Regions from separate parts of the Synechococcus sp. H55.11 genome, predicted to be linked through region 2. Evidence: predicted binding sites of a transcription regulator. Region 2 holds the regulator's gene; the other holds the start of a gene.

Region 1 (4,682 bases), on a different contig from region 2:
CCGTTGCAGGACTGGCTGGCCCACCTGGGGATCCCGTTTCAGTTGGAGATGGCTGTCTTCGAGCCCAACCTGTTGGCCCACAGCCATTAGCCTGGGTCTAGCTGAGCAGTCATCCTCAGGTGTCTAAGTTCTCGATCCGAACGGGCTCAAGAGCTTCTGCCGGCGGAAACCCCAGCACCTGAGCATAAAAGTAAAGCTCCGCCTCTAAGGCCCGTTTGATGTTGGCCGCCTGGCGAAAGCCGTGTTGTTCTCCCTCGAAGGGCACATAGGCCACCGGGATCCCTTTGGCCCGCAGGGCGGCTACCATCCTCTCTGCCTGATTGGGGGGCACGATGGCGTCTTCCAAGCCCTGAAAGAAAATAACCGGACAATTGAGGCCATCCAGGTGGTGGATGGGAGAGCGCTCCCGGTAGAGATCTCGTCGTTGCGGGTAGGGGCCAATTAAGCTGTCCAAGTAGCGGGACTCGAACTTGTGGGTGTCCTGTGCCAGGGCCTCCAGGTCGCTCACCCCGTAGTAGCTGGCACCGGCCTTGAAGACGGTGTGAAAGGTCAAAGCTGCCAGCGTGGTGTAGCCGCCGGCGCTGCCGCCGCGAATGAGCAATCGCTCGCCATCAACCCGGCCCTGTTGGGCCAAGAATCGGGCTCCAGCAATGCAATCTTCCACGTCCACAAGGCCCCATTGGCCCTTGAGGGCCTCCCGGTAGGCCCGTCCATAGCCGCTGCTGCCGCGGTAGTTGACATCCAAAACGGCAATCCCGCGGCTGGTCCAGTACTGGATCCCCAGGTCGAGCACGGCTGCTGTTGCTCCCGTGGGCCCGCCGTGACTTTTCACCAGCAGGGGCGGCTTTTCGCCGGCAGGGGCCACAAAGTCGCGGTTCTTGGGAGGATAGAAGAAGCCGTAGGCCACTGCTCCGCCCGAGGTGGGAAAGGTGATGGACTCAGGGATCGACAAGTACCCAGGATCCACCGCCACGCTGCTAGAACGGGCCACCACCTCCAATTGGCCAGAAGGTAAGTCCAGACAGACCAAGGCCATGGCTTCGCTGGGGGATCCGGCCAGGAAGGCAGCTTTTTCGCCGCTAACTTGAAGGTTGTGGAGCTCGGTGTAGGGTATGGGGAGCTCCTGCCTCTGTCCTGAACGCGGATCCAAAAGCGCCAGGTGGCAGAGCCCCTCTTGTCGATAGATGGCCAGGATTTGCCCATCCCCACAGAAGCCGTAGGTGCTCAGGCCAAACACCCACTGGGGCTCGCCAAACTCTGCTTCCATAGGACAGAGGGAAATGGGGCCCTGGGGATCCCAGCGGTAGAGGTTCCACCAGCCGCTGCGGTCGGAAACAAAGTAAAGCTCCCCCTGCGGCGACCACTGGGGCTGGAAAATGGACTCAGCCGGGCCACCAACGAGTTTCTGGGGTTCTCCCAAGCTGCCGTCAGGAGCCACTTCCGCCCGCCACAGCTCCGTGCCGTCCCAGGGCATCTGGGGGTGATCCCAGGCCAGCCACACCAGGATCTGACCGTCTGGGCTCAGTTGCGGGCTGGCGTAGAAATCGTGGCCCCTGGCCAAAACCTGCTGGGATCCGCTTTCTAGATCGATGGCAACCAGGGTATTTTCCGGCTCTCCCTGGCGGCTGTGATCCTCGCGCACGCAGAGGATGCGCCGGCGCCTCCTGTCCACCACCCCGTCGGCATAGCGGTAGGGGCCAGCTTCGGTGAGGGGCTGGGGATCCGAAGCCGGCAGCAGGCAGTACAGCCGTTGATCGGCAAAGTTGCAGAAATACACCACCCCCTCGGAGACCCAGTAGGCGCCGCCGCCGTACTCATGCACCCGCGTGCGCACGTTGAAGGGTGCTGGCGTCAGTTCCTGCACCGTCCCGTCGGCAGCTCGCCGCATCAGCACGTTGCGCCCCTTCTCCTGCGGGCGGCCCTCCGTCCAGTAGAGATCCCCCTTGTCCCAAGCCGGTTGCCCTAGGCGTAGGGATCCGGCCACCACCAGGTCAGCGGTAATTGGGGATCGCCAAGATCCATAGCCAGCCTGTTGCACCATAAGCCATCAATTTTCAACCTCGAAATCTCCATTATGCCGAGAGCAAGGGATCCCTGGGAGCTTGGCGAGAACAGGCTCAGATTCTGGAAAAAAGTATCTCACAACACAATTTCTTCCTGGCTGAATGGGTTTGATAAAACACGTCGAGGCAACAGGGGCGCGCGACGCTCTCTCGACTGCAGAACTGGCTTTTCCCCCTGTTGATGTTGGGAAGGCATTGGTGAAAACCTCAGCCGAGCGCAGTTGGGCAAGCTGATCCATGGGCAAGGTGATGAGCTGAGTCCTTCCCCCCGTTGGCCAGGCTGCTGTAACCACACTTCGCTACATCCTTTGCACTCACCTCGTTTCGGAGTTTACCGATGGCTCAATCTTTTAATCGTCGTCAAGTGCTGAAAATGGGCGCGCTGGCCGGAGCCGGCGCTGCCTTAGGGCCGCAGATCTGGGTGAAGCGGTCTGTGCCTGCCTATGCTCAGGGAGAGACTATTCGCGTTGGCATTTTGCACTCCCTCAGCGGCACGATGGCCATTTCGGAAACCAGTGTGGTGGATGCGGAAAAGCTAGCCATTAAAGAGATCAATGCCGCCGGTGGGGTTTTGGGCAAGCAGATCGAGCCCATCATCGAGGATGGCGCCTCCGATTGGCCAACCTTTGCCGAGAAAGCCACCAAATTGATCGATGTGGACAAGGTGGCAACGGTATTCGGCTGTTGGACCTCGGCCAGCCGCAAGGCAGTTTTGCCGGTATTTGAATCCAAGCAACACCTGCTCTGGTATCCCGTACAGTACGAAGGACAAGAGTGCTCCAAAAACATCTTCTACACCGGCGCTGCCCCCAACCAGCAGATCGAGCCTTCTGTGGAATGGCTGCTCAAGAACAAGGGCAAAGAGTTTTTCCTGGTGGGATCCGACTATGTCTTCCCCCGCACGGCCAACACCATCATCAAGGCCCAGTTAGAGGCCCTGGGCGGCAAGGTTGTGGGAGAAGATTACCTGCCTCTGGGCAACACCGAAGTGACTCCCATTATCAGCAAAATCCGTGCCGCTCTTCCCAACGGCGGCGTGATCTACAACAGCCTGAATGGCGACAGCAATGTGGCCTTCTTTAAGCAACTGAAAGCAGCCGGTCTGGAGCCGGATCGCTATCCCTCTATGTCCGTCAGCATTGCCGAAGAAGAGGTGCAGGCGATTGGCTCCGAGTTCCTAGAAGGCCACTACGCTGCCTGGAACTACTTCATGACGGTGGATACGCCTGCCAACAAGAAGTTTGTGGAAGCCTTCAAGGCAGAATACGGCCAAAACCGCGTCACCAACGACCCGATGGAAGCGGCCTATATCATGGTTTACATCTGGAAGCAGGCGGTGGAAAAAGCGGGAACCGTGGAGATCGACGCGGTGCGCCAAGCAGCCTACGGCCAAACCTTTGATGCCCCAGAGGGTCTGGTGACGATGAACACCAACCACCACCTGACCAAGTACGTGCGGATCGGCCAGGTGCGCTCTGATGGGCTGTTTGATGTCATCTTTTCTACAGACGCTGTGGAGCCACAGCCCTGGAACCAGTTTGTGGCGGAAACCAAGGGCTTTGCCTGCGACTGGTCGGATCCGGCCAAAGGCGGTCGCTTCAAAGTCAGCTAGCCCTGTTGAGCGCTGGGTGCGGGATCCCTTGCGGGTGAGTTGGGGATCCCGTCCTGGAGTTGGAAGCGCGTCCCCAGTCAACGGGTAAAGAAGGAGGATCCCCTGCCGATGACCTTGCTTTTGGATAGCTTGTTTAACGGCATCAGTATTGGCACCGTTTTGCTGATAGCTGCTCTGGGCCTGGCGATTGTCTTCGGCCTCATGGGGGTGATCAATATGGCCCATGGGGAGCTGATGATGTTGGGGGCCTACACCACCTTTGTGGTGCAAAATGCCTTCCGGCAATTGGGGGATCCCTGGCGGGATCTGTATATCTTTCCAGCCTTGGTTGCCGCTTTTGTCGTCACGGCCCTGGCGGGTCTGGCTCTGGAGCGGGGGGTGATTCGCTTTTTGTATGGGCGGCCGCTGGAAACCCTTTTGGCCACCTGGGGCGTGAGCCTGATCCTGCAGCAGTTCGTGCGCAGCGTCAATTGGGTGTTGGCTTTCCGCTTGGGGGCCTTTGCGGTGCTCTTTTTTGGCGGCTGGTGGCTCTTGGCAAAACGGGCCGATTGGCCGCGCCTCAAAGGCTGGGTGCTGACGTTGTTGTTGGTGCTTTCTACGGCCATTGTGGCAGTAGGCGGGCGGGTTCTGGCCCAAACCTATGCCCTGGCCGTCACCCAGCCCTGGTTTGGGGCCCAAAATAGAGACGTGACCGCTCCTCGCTGGCTGCGGGGTGGGATCCCGGTGGGCAACCTGTTTTTGCCCAATACTCGCCTGTTCATCATCGCCCTCACCGTTGTCTGTATCCTGGGGCTGTACTTTTTCTTGCAACGCACCCGCTGGGGGTTGCGCATCCGCGCCGTCACCCAAAATCGGGCCATGAGCGCTTGTGTCGGGATCCCTACGCAAACGGTGGATGCTCTCACCTTTGCCATGGGTTCGGGTCTGGCAGGAGTAGCCGGCGTGGCCGTCAGCCTGCTGGGATCCGTGGGGCCCAATACCGGCCAGAACTACATCGTGGATACCTT
Region 2 (4,682 bases):
GGCCGCCAAGCGTTCTGGCAAGTTGGCAGCGCTTACCCGGAAGCCATCCAAGGCCACCAGCTCGTCGCCGGCCCAGATGCCTGCTTTTTGGGCCGGGGATCCCATCTCCACTGTGCTGATGCGGTTGCCTTCGCCGTTGAAGTTCAGGCCCAGATAGGGGGAAGGGTCAGGGCGGCTGAAGTGGGCCTTGAGGGTGAGGCCAAAAGGGTGTAGGTGAGCGTTGTAGTCCAGCTCTTCCGTACCTTCCACATAGGCGGCGAAAAAGCGGCCAAGATCGGCGCCGGCTGCCCGCTCAAAGGCTTCCCGCAAGTCTTGGTGGGTGTAGCCTTTCTCAAACCGGCCAAAGCGCTGCCACAAATCCTGCATGGCCGTGTCCAGGGATCCCTGGCCCCCCGAAAGGTGGCGAATGTGCAGATCCAGCAGCCAGCAGACCAAAGCGCCCTTGAGGTAATAGGAAACCTGGCTGTTGAGGCTATTTTCGTGGGGACGGTAGAGTTTGATCCAGGTGTCGAAACTGGATTCCCGCAGCGATTGCACGGCCCGACCCGGAGTACGCTGCAGCCGGCCAATTTGCTCGGCCAGGATCTGCAAAAAATCTTTGGCGCTGAGGATCCCTGCCCGCAGCAAGATGACATTTTCGTAGTAGCTGGTTGCCCCCTCGCAAAACCAGAGGCAGTCCACGTAATTTTCTTGGTTGTAGTCAATTTTCTCCAAAGCCAGAGGGCGCAGCCGCTTGACGTTCCAAGCATGGAAAAGCTCGTGGGCCAGCAGCGCCAAAAAGCGGCGGTAGGACTGGGGCCGATGCAGCTCCAGGCCAGAATAGTTGAGGGTGGTGCTGTACTTGTGCTCTAGGCCGCCAAATCCCCCTGCCGACAAATGCACAATAAACCAGTAGCGGTCGTAGGGCAGCCCGCCAAAAAACGCCGCAGTGGCCCGGACAATTTTCTCGGCATCGGCCACCGCTTGCTCCAAATCCAGGGTGCCTGCTCCCCAGACCACGAAGTAATGCGGGATCCCTTCCACTGCAAACGACCGCAACTGGTGCAGGCCCACCTCCACCGGACTATCCACCAGCTCGTCGTAGTCTGCCGCCACAAAAGACTGGCCGGAAGCAGGATCCTCAGAAGAAGAAATCAAAGGTCGCAAACTGGTGGCGATGCGCCAATCAGGCTTGGGAGGGATCACCGTCAAGGTGTAGGGTTCCCGCTCGCGACCGGGCACATAGAAAAAGAGCGCCGCCCCGTTGAAGTAGGCGTGGGTGAGATCCAAATGGTTGGTGCGCACCGTCAGCTCATAGGCATAGACCCGATAGCGAACCTTCACAGCCGAACAGCCCGGCGGCTCGATCTCCCAAGTGTTCTTATCTACCTTCCGCCAGGCCAAAGGGATCCCTTGCTCCGTTGCCGCCTGAAACTCTTGCACATGGCGGGCATATTCCCGCACCAGGTAGGATCCCGGCGTCCACACCGGCAGCCGCAGTCGCAGAGGCACTTCTGGATCCACCTCTTGGATCTGTAGTTCCACCTCCAGCAGATGCTTGGCCGGCTCCGGCATCCGCACTGTGAAATGCTGGCGGCTCAGTTGAGAAGGTGCAGCAACAACAGCCTCCGGGATCCCCATAGGATTTTCCAGTCCACCACTTGCTTCCTACCACCCAGAGCTGGCAAGGCCCCAGTGACAATAGCCCTTATCCTACCCTTGGCTTGGGATCCCTTTGTGGAACAGAAACGAGACCTAAAAACGTAGCCCATGCTACAAAGATGCCTAGGCAGAACCCTCTACCTTAGGGTAAACCCGGCTATTGTTGCCGATTCTGGAGTCGATAGGGTTGCAACTCGGCCCAATGCTTCTAAATTGATCTTACATGGATTGATCTTAGGTATAAACTGACCTCAAAAGGTTGATGAGTATGGTGGTGGCCGTCGCAGAAAAATCTCTGATCACAGCCTTCAAGCAACTGGGAGGCCCTCACCATCCTCCGGTTATCGAAACGTTTGAACGTGGTAAGACCATCTTTTTCCCTGGGGATCCGGCGGAGCGGGTTTACTTTTTGGTGAAAGGAGCTGTCAAGCTCTCGCGGGTCTACGAAATGGGGGAAGAAATTACCGTTGCTCTTCTACGGGAAAACAGCATCTTCGGGGTGCTCTCCTTCATCACAGGGCAGCGCTCCGACCGCTTCTATCACGCGGTGGCCTTTACGCCTGCTGAGTTGCTCTCTCTGCCGATTGAGCAGGTGGAAAAATCCCTGCGGGAGAACGCCGAACTGGCCATGTTGCTGCTCAAGAGCTTGTCTTCCCGCATTTTGCAAACGGAGATGATGATCGAGACGCTGGCTCACCGCGATATGGGATCCCGTCTGGTTAGCTTTTTGCTGATCCTCTGCCGCGATTTCGGGGTGCCTGGCCCGGATGGGGTCACCATTGATCTCAAGCTGTCTCACCAGGCCATTGCCGAAGCCATTGGCTCGACCCGCGTCACCATCACCCGTCTGTTGGGAGAGCTGCGCAAGAAGAAGTACATTTCCATTTACAAGAAGAAGATCACTGTACACGACCCGATGCGGCTGAGCCACCGCTTTGTCTAGAGGGGATGGGGCCTAAACTCTGCCCCCCAAACCAGCCAATGCTCAATTCACCCCTGCAGCTCCGCAGAATCTTTGGGTTCTCTCTCTTAAAGTTTTCTGGAAGCTGACGGGATCCCGGTCAAGGATCTATTAGCCTGTGGGGGGATCTGGCTTTGGCCAGAGCTGTCTAGCCAATTGCTGAGGTGTAACTGTGGAAACGGCCATCGAGTGGATTACCGCCCATGAGATCCTCGACTCGCGAGGACGCCCCACCCTAGAAGCCCTGGTGGGCCTGGCCAACGGAGCAACGGGCTTGGCGCAGGTGCCCAGCGGCGCTTCGACCGGTACCTTTGAGGCCCACGAGCTGCGGGACGGGGATCCCAAGCGCTATGGAGGTAAGGGCGTGCTGAGGGCGGTGGAAAACATTCTTGGCCCCATCCAGTCGGAGCTGCGGGGAGAAGATGCCCTCAACCAAGCCCGCATCGACCAGTTGCTGATCGACCTGGACGGCACCCCCAACAAGTCCCGCCTGGGGGCCAACGCCATTTTGGCAGTTTCTCTGGCGACGGCCAAAGCGGCGGCGGAAGCGGTGGGCCTGCCTCTTTACAAATATCTGGGCGGGCCTTTTGCCAACTTGCTGCCGGTGCCGTTGATGAACGTGCTCAACGGCGGTGCCCACGCCGACAACAACGTGGACATCCAGGAGTTTATGCTGGTGCCCATTGGTGCGGCCAGCTTTCGCGAGGCGCTGCGCTACGGGGCCGAGGTGTTTGCGGTGCTGAAGACGGTGCTACAGCAGAAGGGGCTGTCCACCGGGGTGGGGGACGAAGGCGGATTTGCCCCCGATCTCCCCTCCAATGCGGCAGCTTTGGATCTGTTGCTGACGGCCATCGAACAGGCAGGCTACAGGCCGGGGGAAGATATCGCCTTGGCCCTGGACGTGGCCGCCAACGAGCTGCTGCAGGATGGGCAGTACCACTTCGAGGGCCAAGCCCGTAGCGCCGAGCAAATGGTCAATTACTACGAGCAACTGCTGGCCAACTATCCCATCCTTTCCATTGAAGATGGACTGGCGGAGGAAGACTGGGCCGGCTGGCAGGCCCTCACCACTCAACTGGGATCGCGGGTGCAACTGGTAGGGGACGACCTGTTCGTCACCAACCCAGCCCGGCTGCAGAAAGGCATCGACAGCGGCGCCGCCAATGCCATCTTGATCAAGCTCAACCAGATTGGCACGCTGACGGAGACGGTCTCGGCCATGCACCTGGCTAGCCAGGCAGGTTTTCGCTCTGTGATCAGCCACCGCTCCGGTGAGACAGAAGACACCACCATCGCCGACCTGGCGGTGGCCACCCGCGCCGGCCAGATCAAAACCGGATCCCTCTGCCGCAGCGAGCGCATTGCCAAATACAACCAACTGTTGCGCATCGAAGACGAGCTGGGGGAAGCGGCAGTCTATGCCGGCCGGGTGGGCCTGGGCCCTAAAGCTCGCTAACTCCCGTTCCATCCCTCCCCAGCACCTGCACCAAAAAGGCCCAGCGGTCGGCGGTCTCTTCAATGAGCTTGGTGGTGGGCTTGCCGGCCCCGTGGCCGGCTTTGGTGTCGATGCGAATGAGGATGGGCTGGGATCCCCCCTGTGCCGCCTGCAGGGCAGCAGCAAACTTGAAGCTGTGGGCCGGCACCACCCGGTCGTCGTGATCTGCTGTGGTGATCAGGGTGGCGGGATAGGCGGTGCCGGGCTTGAGGTTGTGCAGGGGGGAATAGGCGTAGAGGGCCTTGAATTCCTCCGGGTCTTCCGGGGATCCGTACTCCGAGACCCAGGCCCAGCCGATGGTGAACTTATGAAAGCGCAGCATGTCGAACACCCCCACAGCGGGCAGGGCCGCGGCAAACAGCTCCGGCCTTTGGGTCAGGCAGGCCCCCACCAAGAGGCCGCCGTTGCTGCCGCCGGCGATGGCCAGCTTCGAGGGGTTGGTGTAGCCATGGGCCATCAGCCACTCAGCCGCGGCGATGAAGTCGTCGAAGACCTTTTGCTTGTTGAGCTTGGTGCCCGCCTGGTGCCAGGCTTCCCCATATTCGCCGCCGCCACGCAAATTGGGCTGGGCGTAAACTCCCCCCA

What was found. Region 2 encodes NtcA, which controls nitrogen genes in cyanobacteria. Its sites were predicted from a motif close to GTANCNNNNGNTAC; they were not measured.
Region 1: a site for NtcA is predicted at 2,135-2,148, ahead of urtA (urea ABC transporter substrate-binding protein). Genes of this name have one in related genera too.

What each region holds. Positions count from the first base shown of each region.
Region 1 is NZ_JANSJI010000232.1:49,736-54,417, reverse strand. Features, by position in the region: gene NW853_RS09500 (urease accessory protein UreE) at 1-90, shown strand, start outside; gene NW853_RS09495 (prolyl oligopeptidase family serine peptidase) at 116-2,041, opposite strand; gene urtA (urea ABC transporter substrate-binding protein) at 2,401-3,675, shown strand; gene urtB (urea ABC transporter permease subunit UrtB) at 3,784-4,682, shown strand, end outside.
Region 2 is NZ_JANSJI010000018.1:14,753-19,434, reverse strand. Features, by position in the region: gene NW853_RS00515 (M61 family metallopeptidase) at 1-1,620, opposite strand, end outside; gene ntcA (global nitrogen regulator NtcA) at 1,910-2,584, shown strand; gene eno (phosphopyruvate hydratase) at 2,775-4,058, shown strand; gene NW853_RS00500 (prolyl oligopeptidase family serine peptidase) at 4,045-4,682, opposite strand, start outside.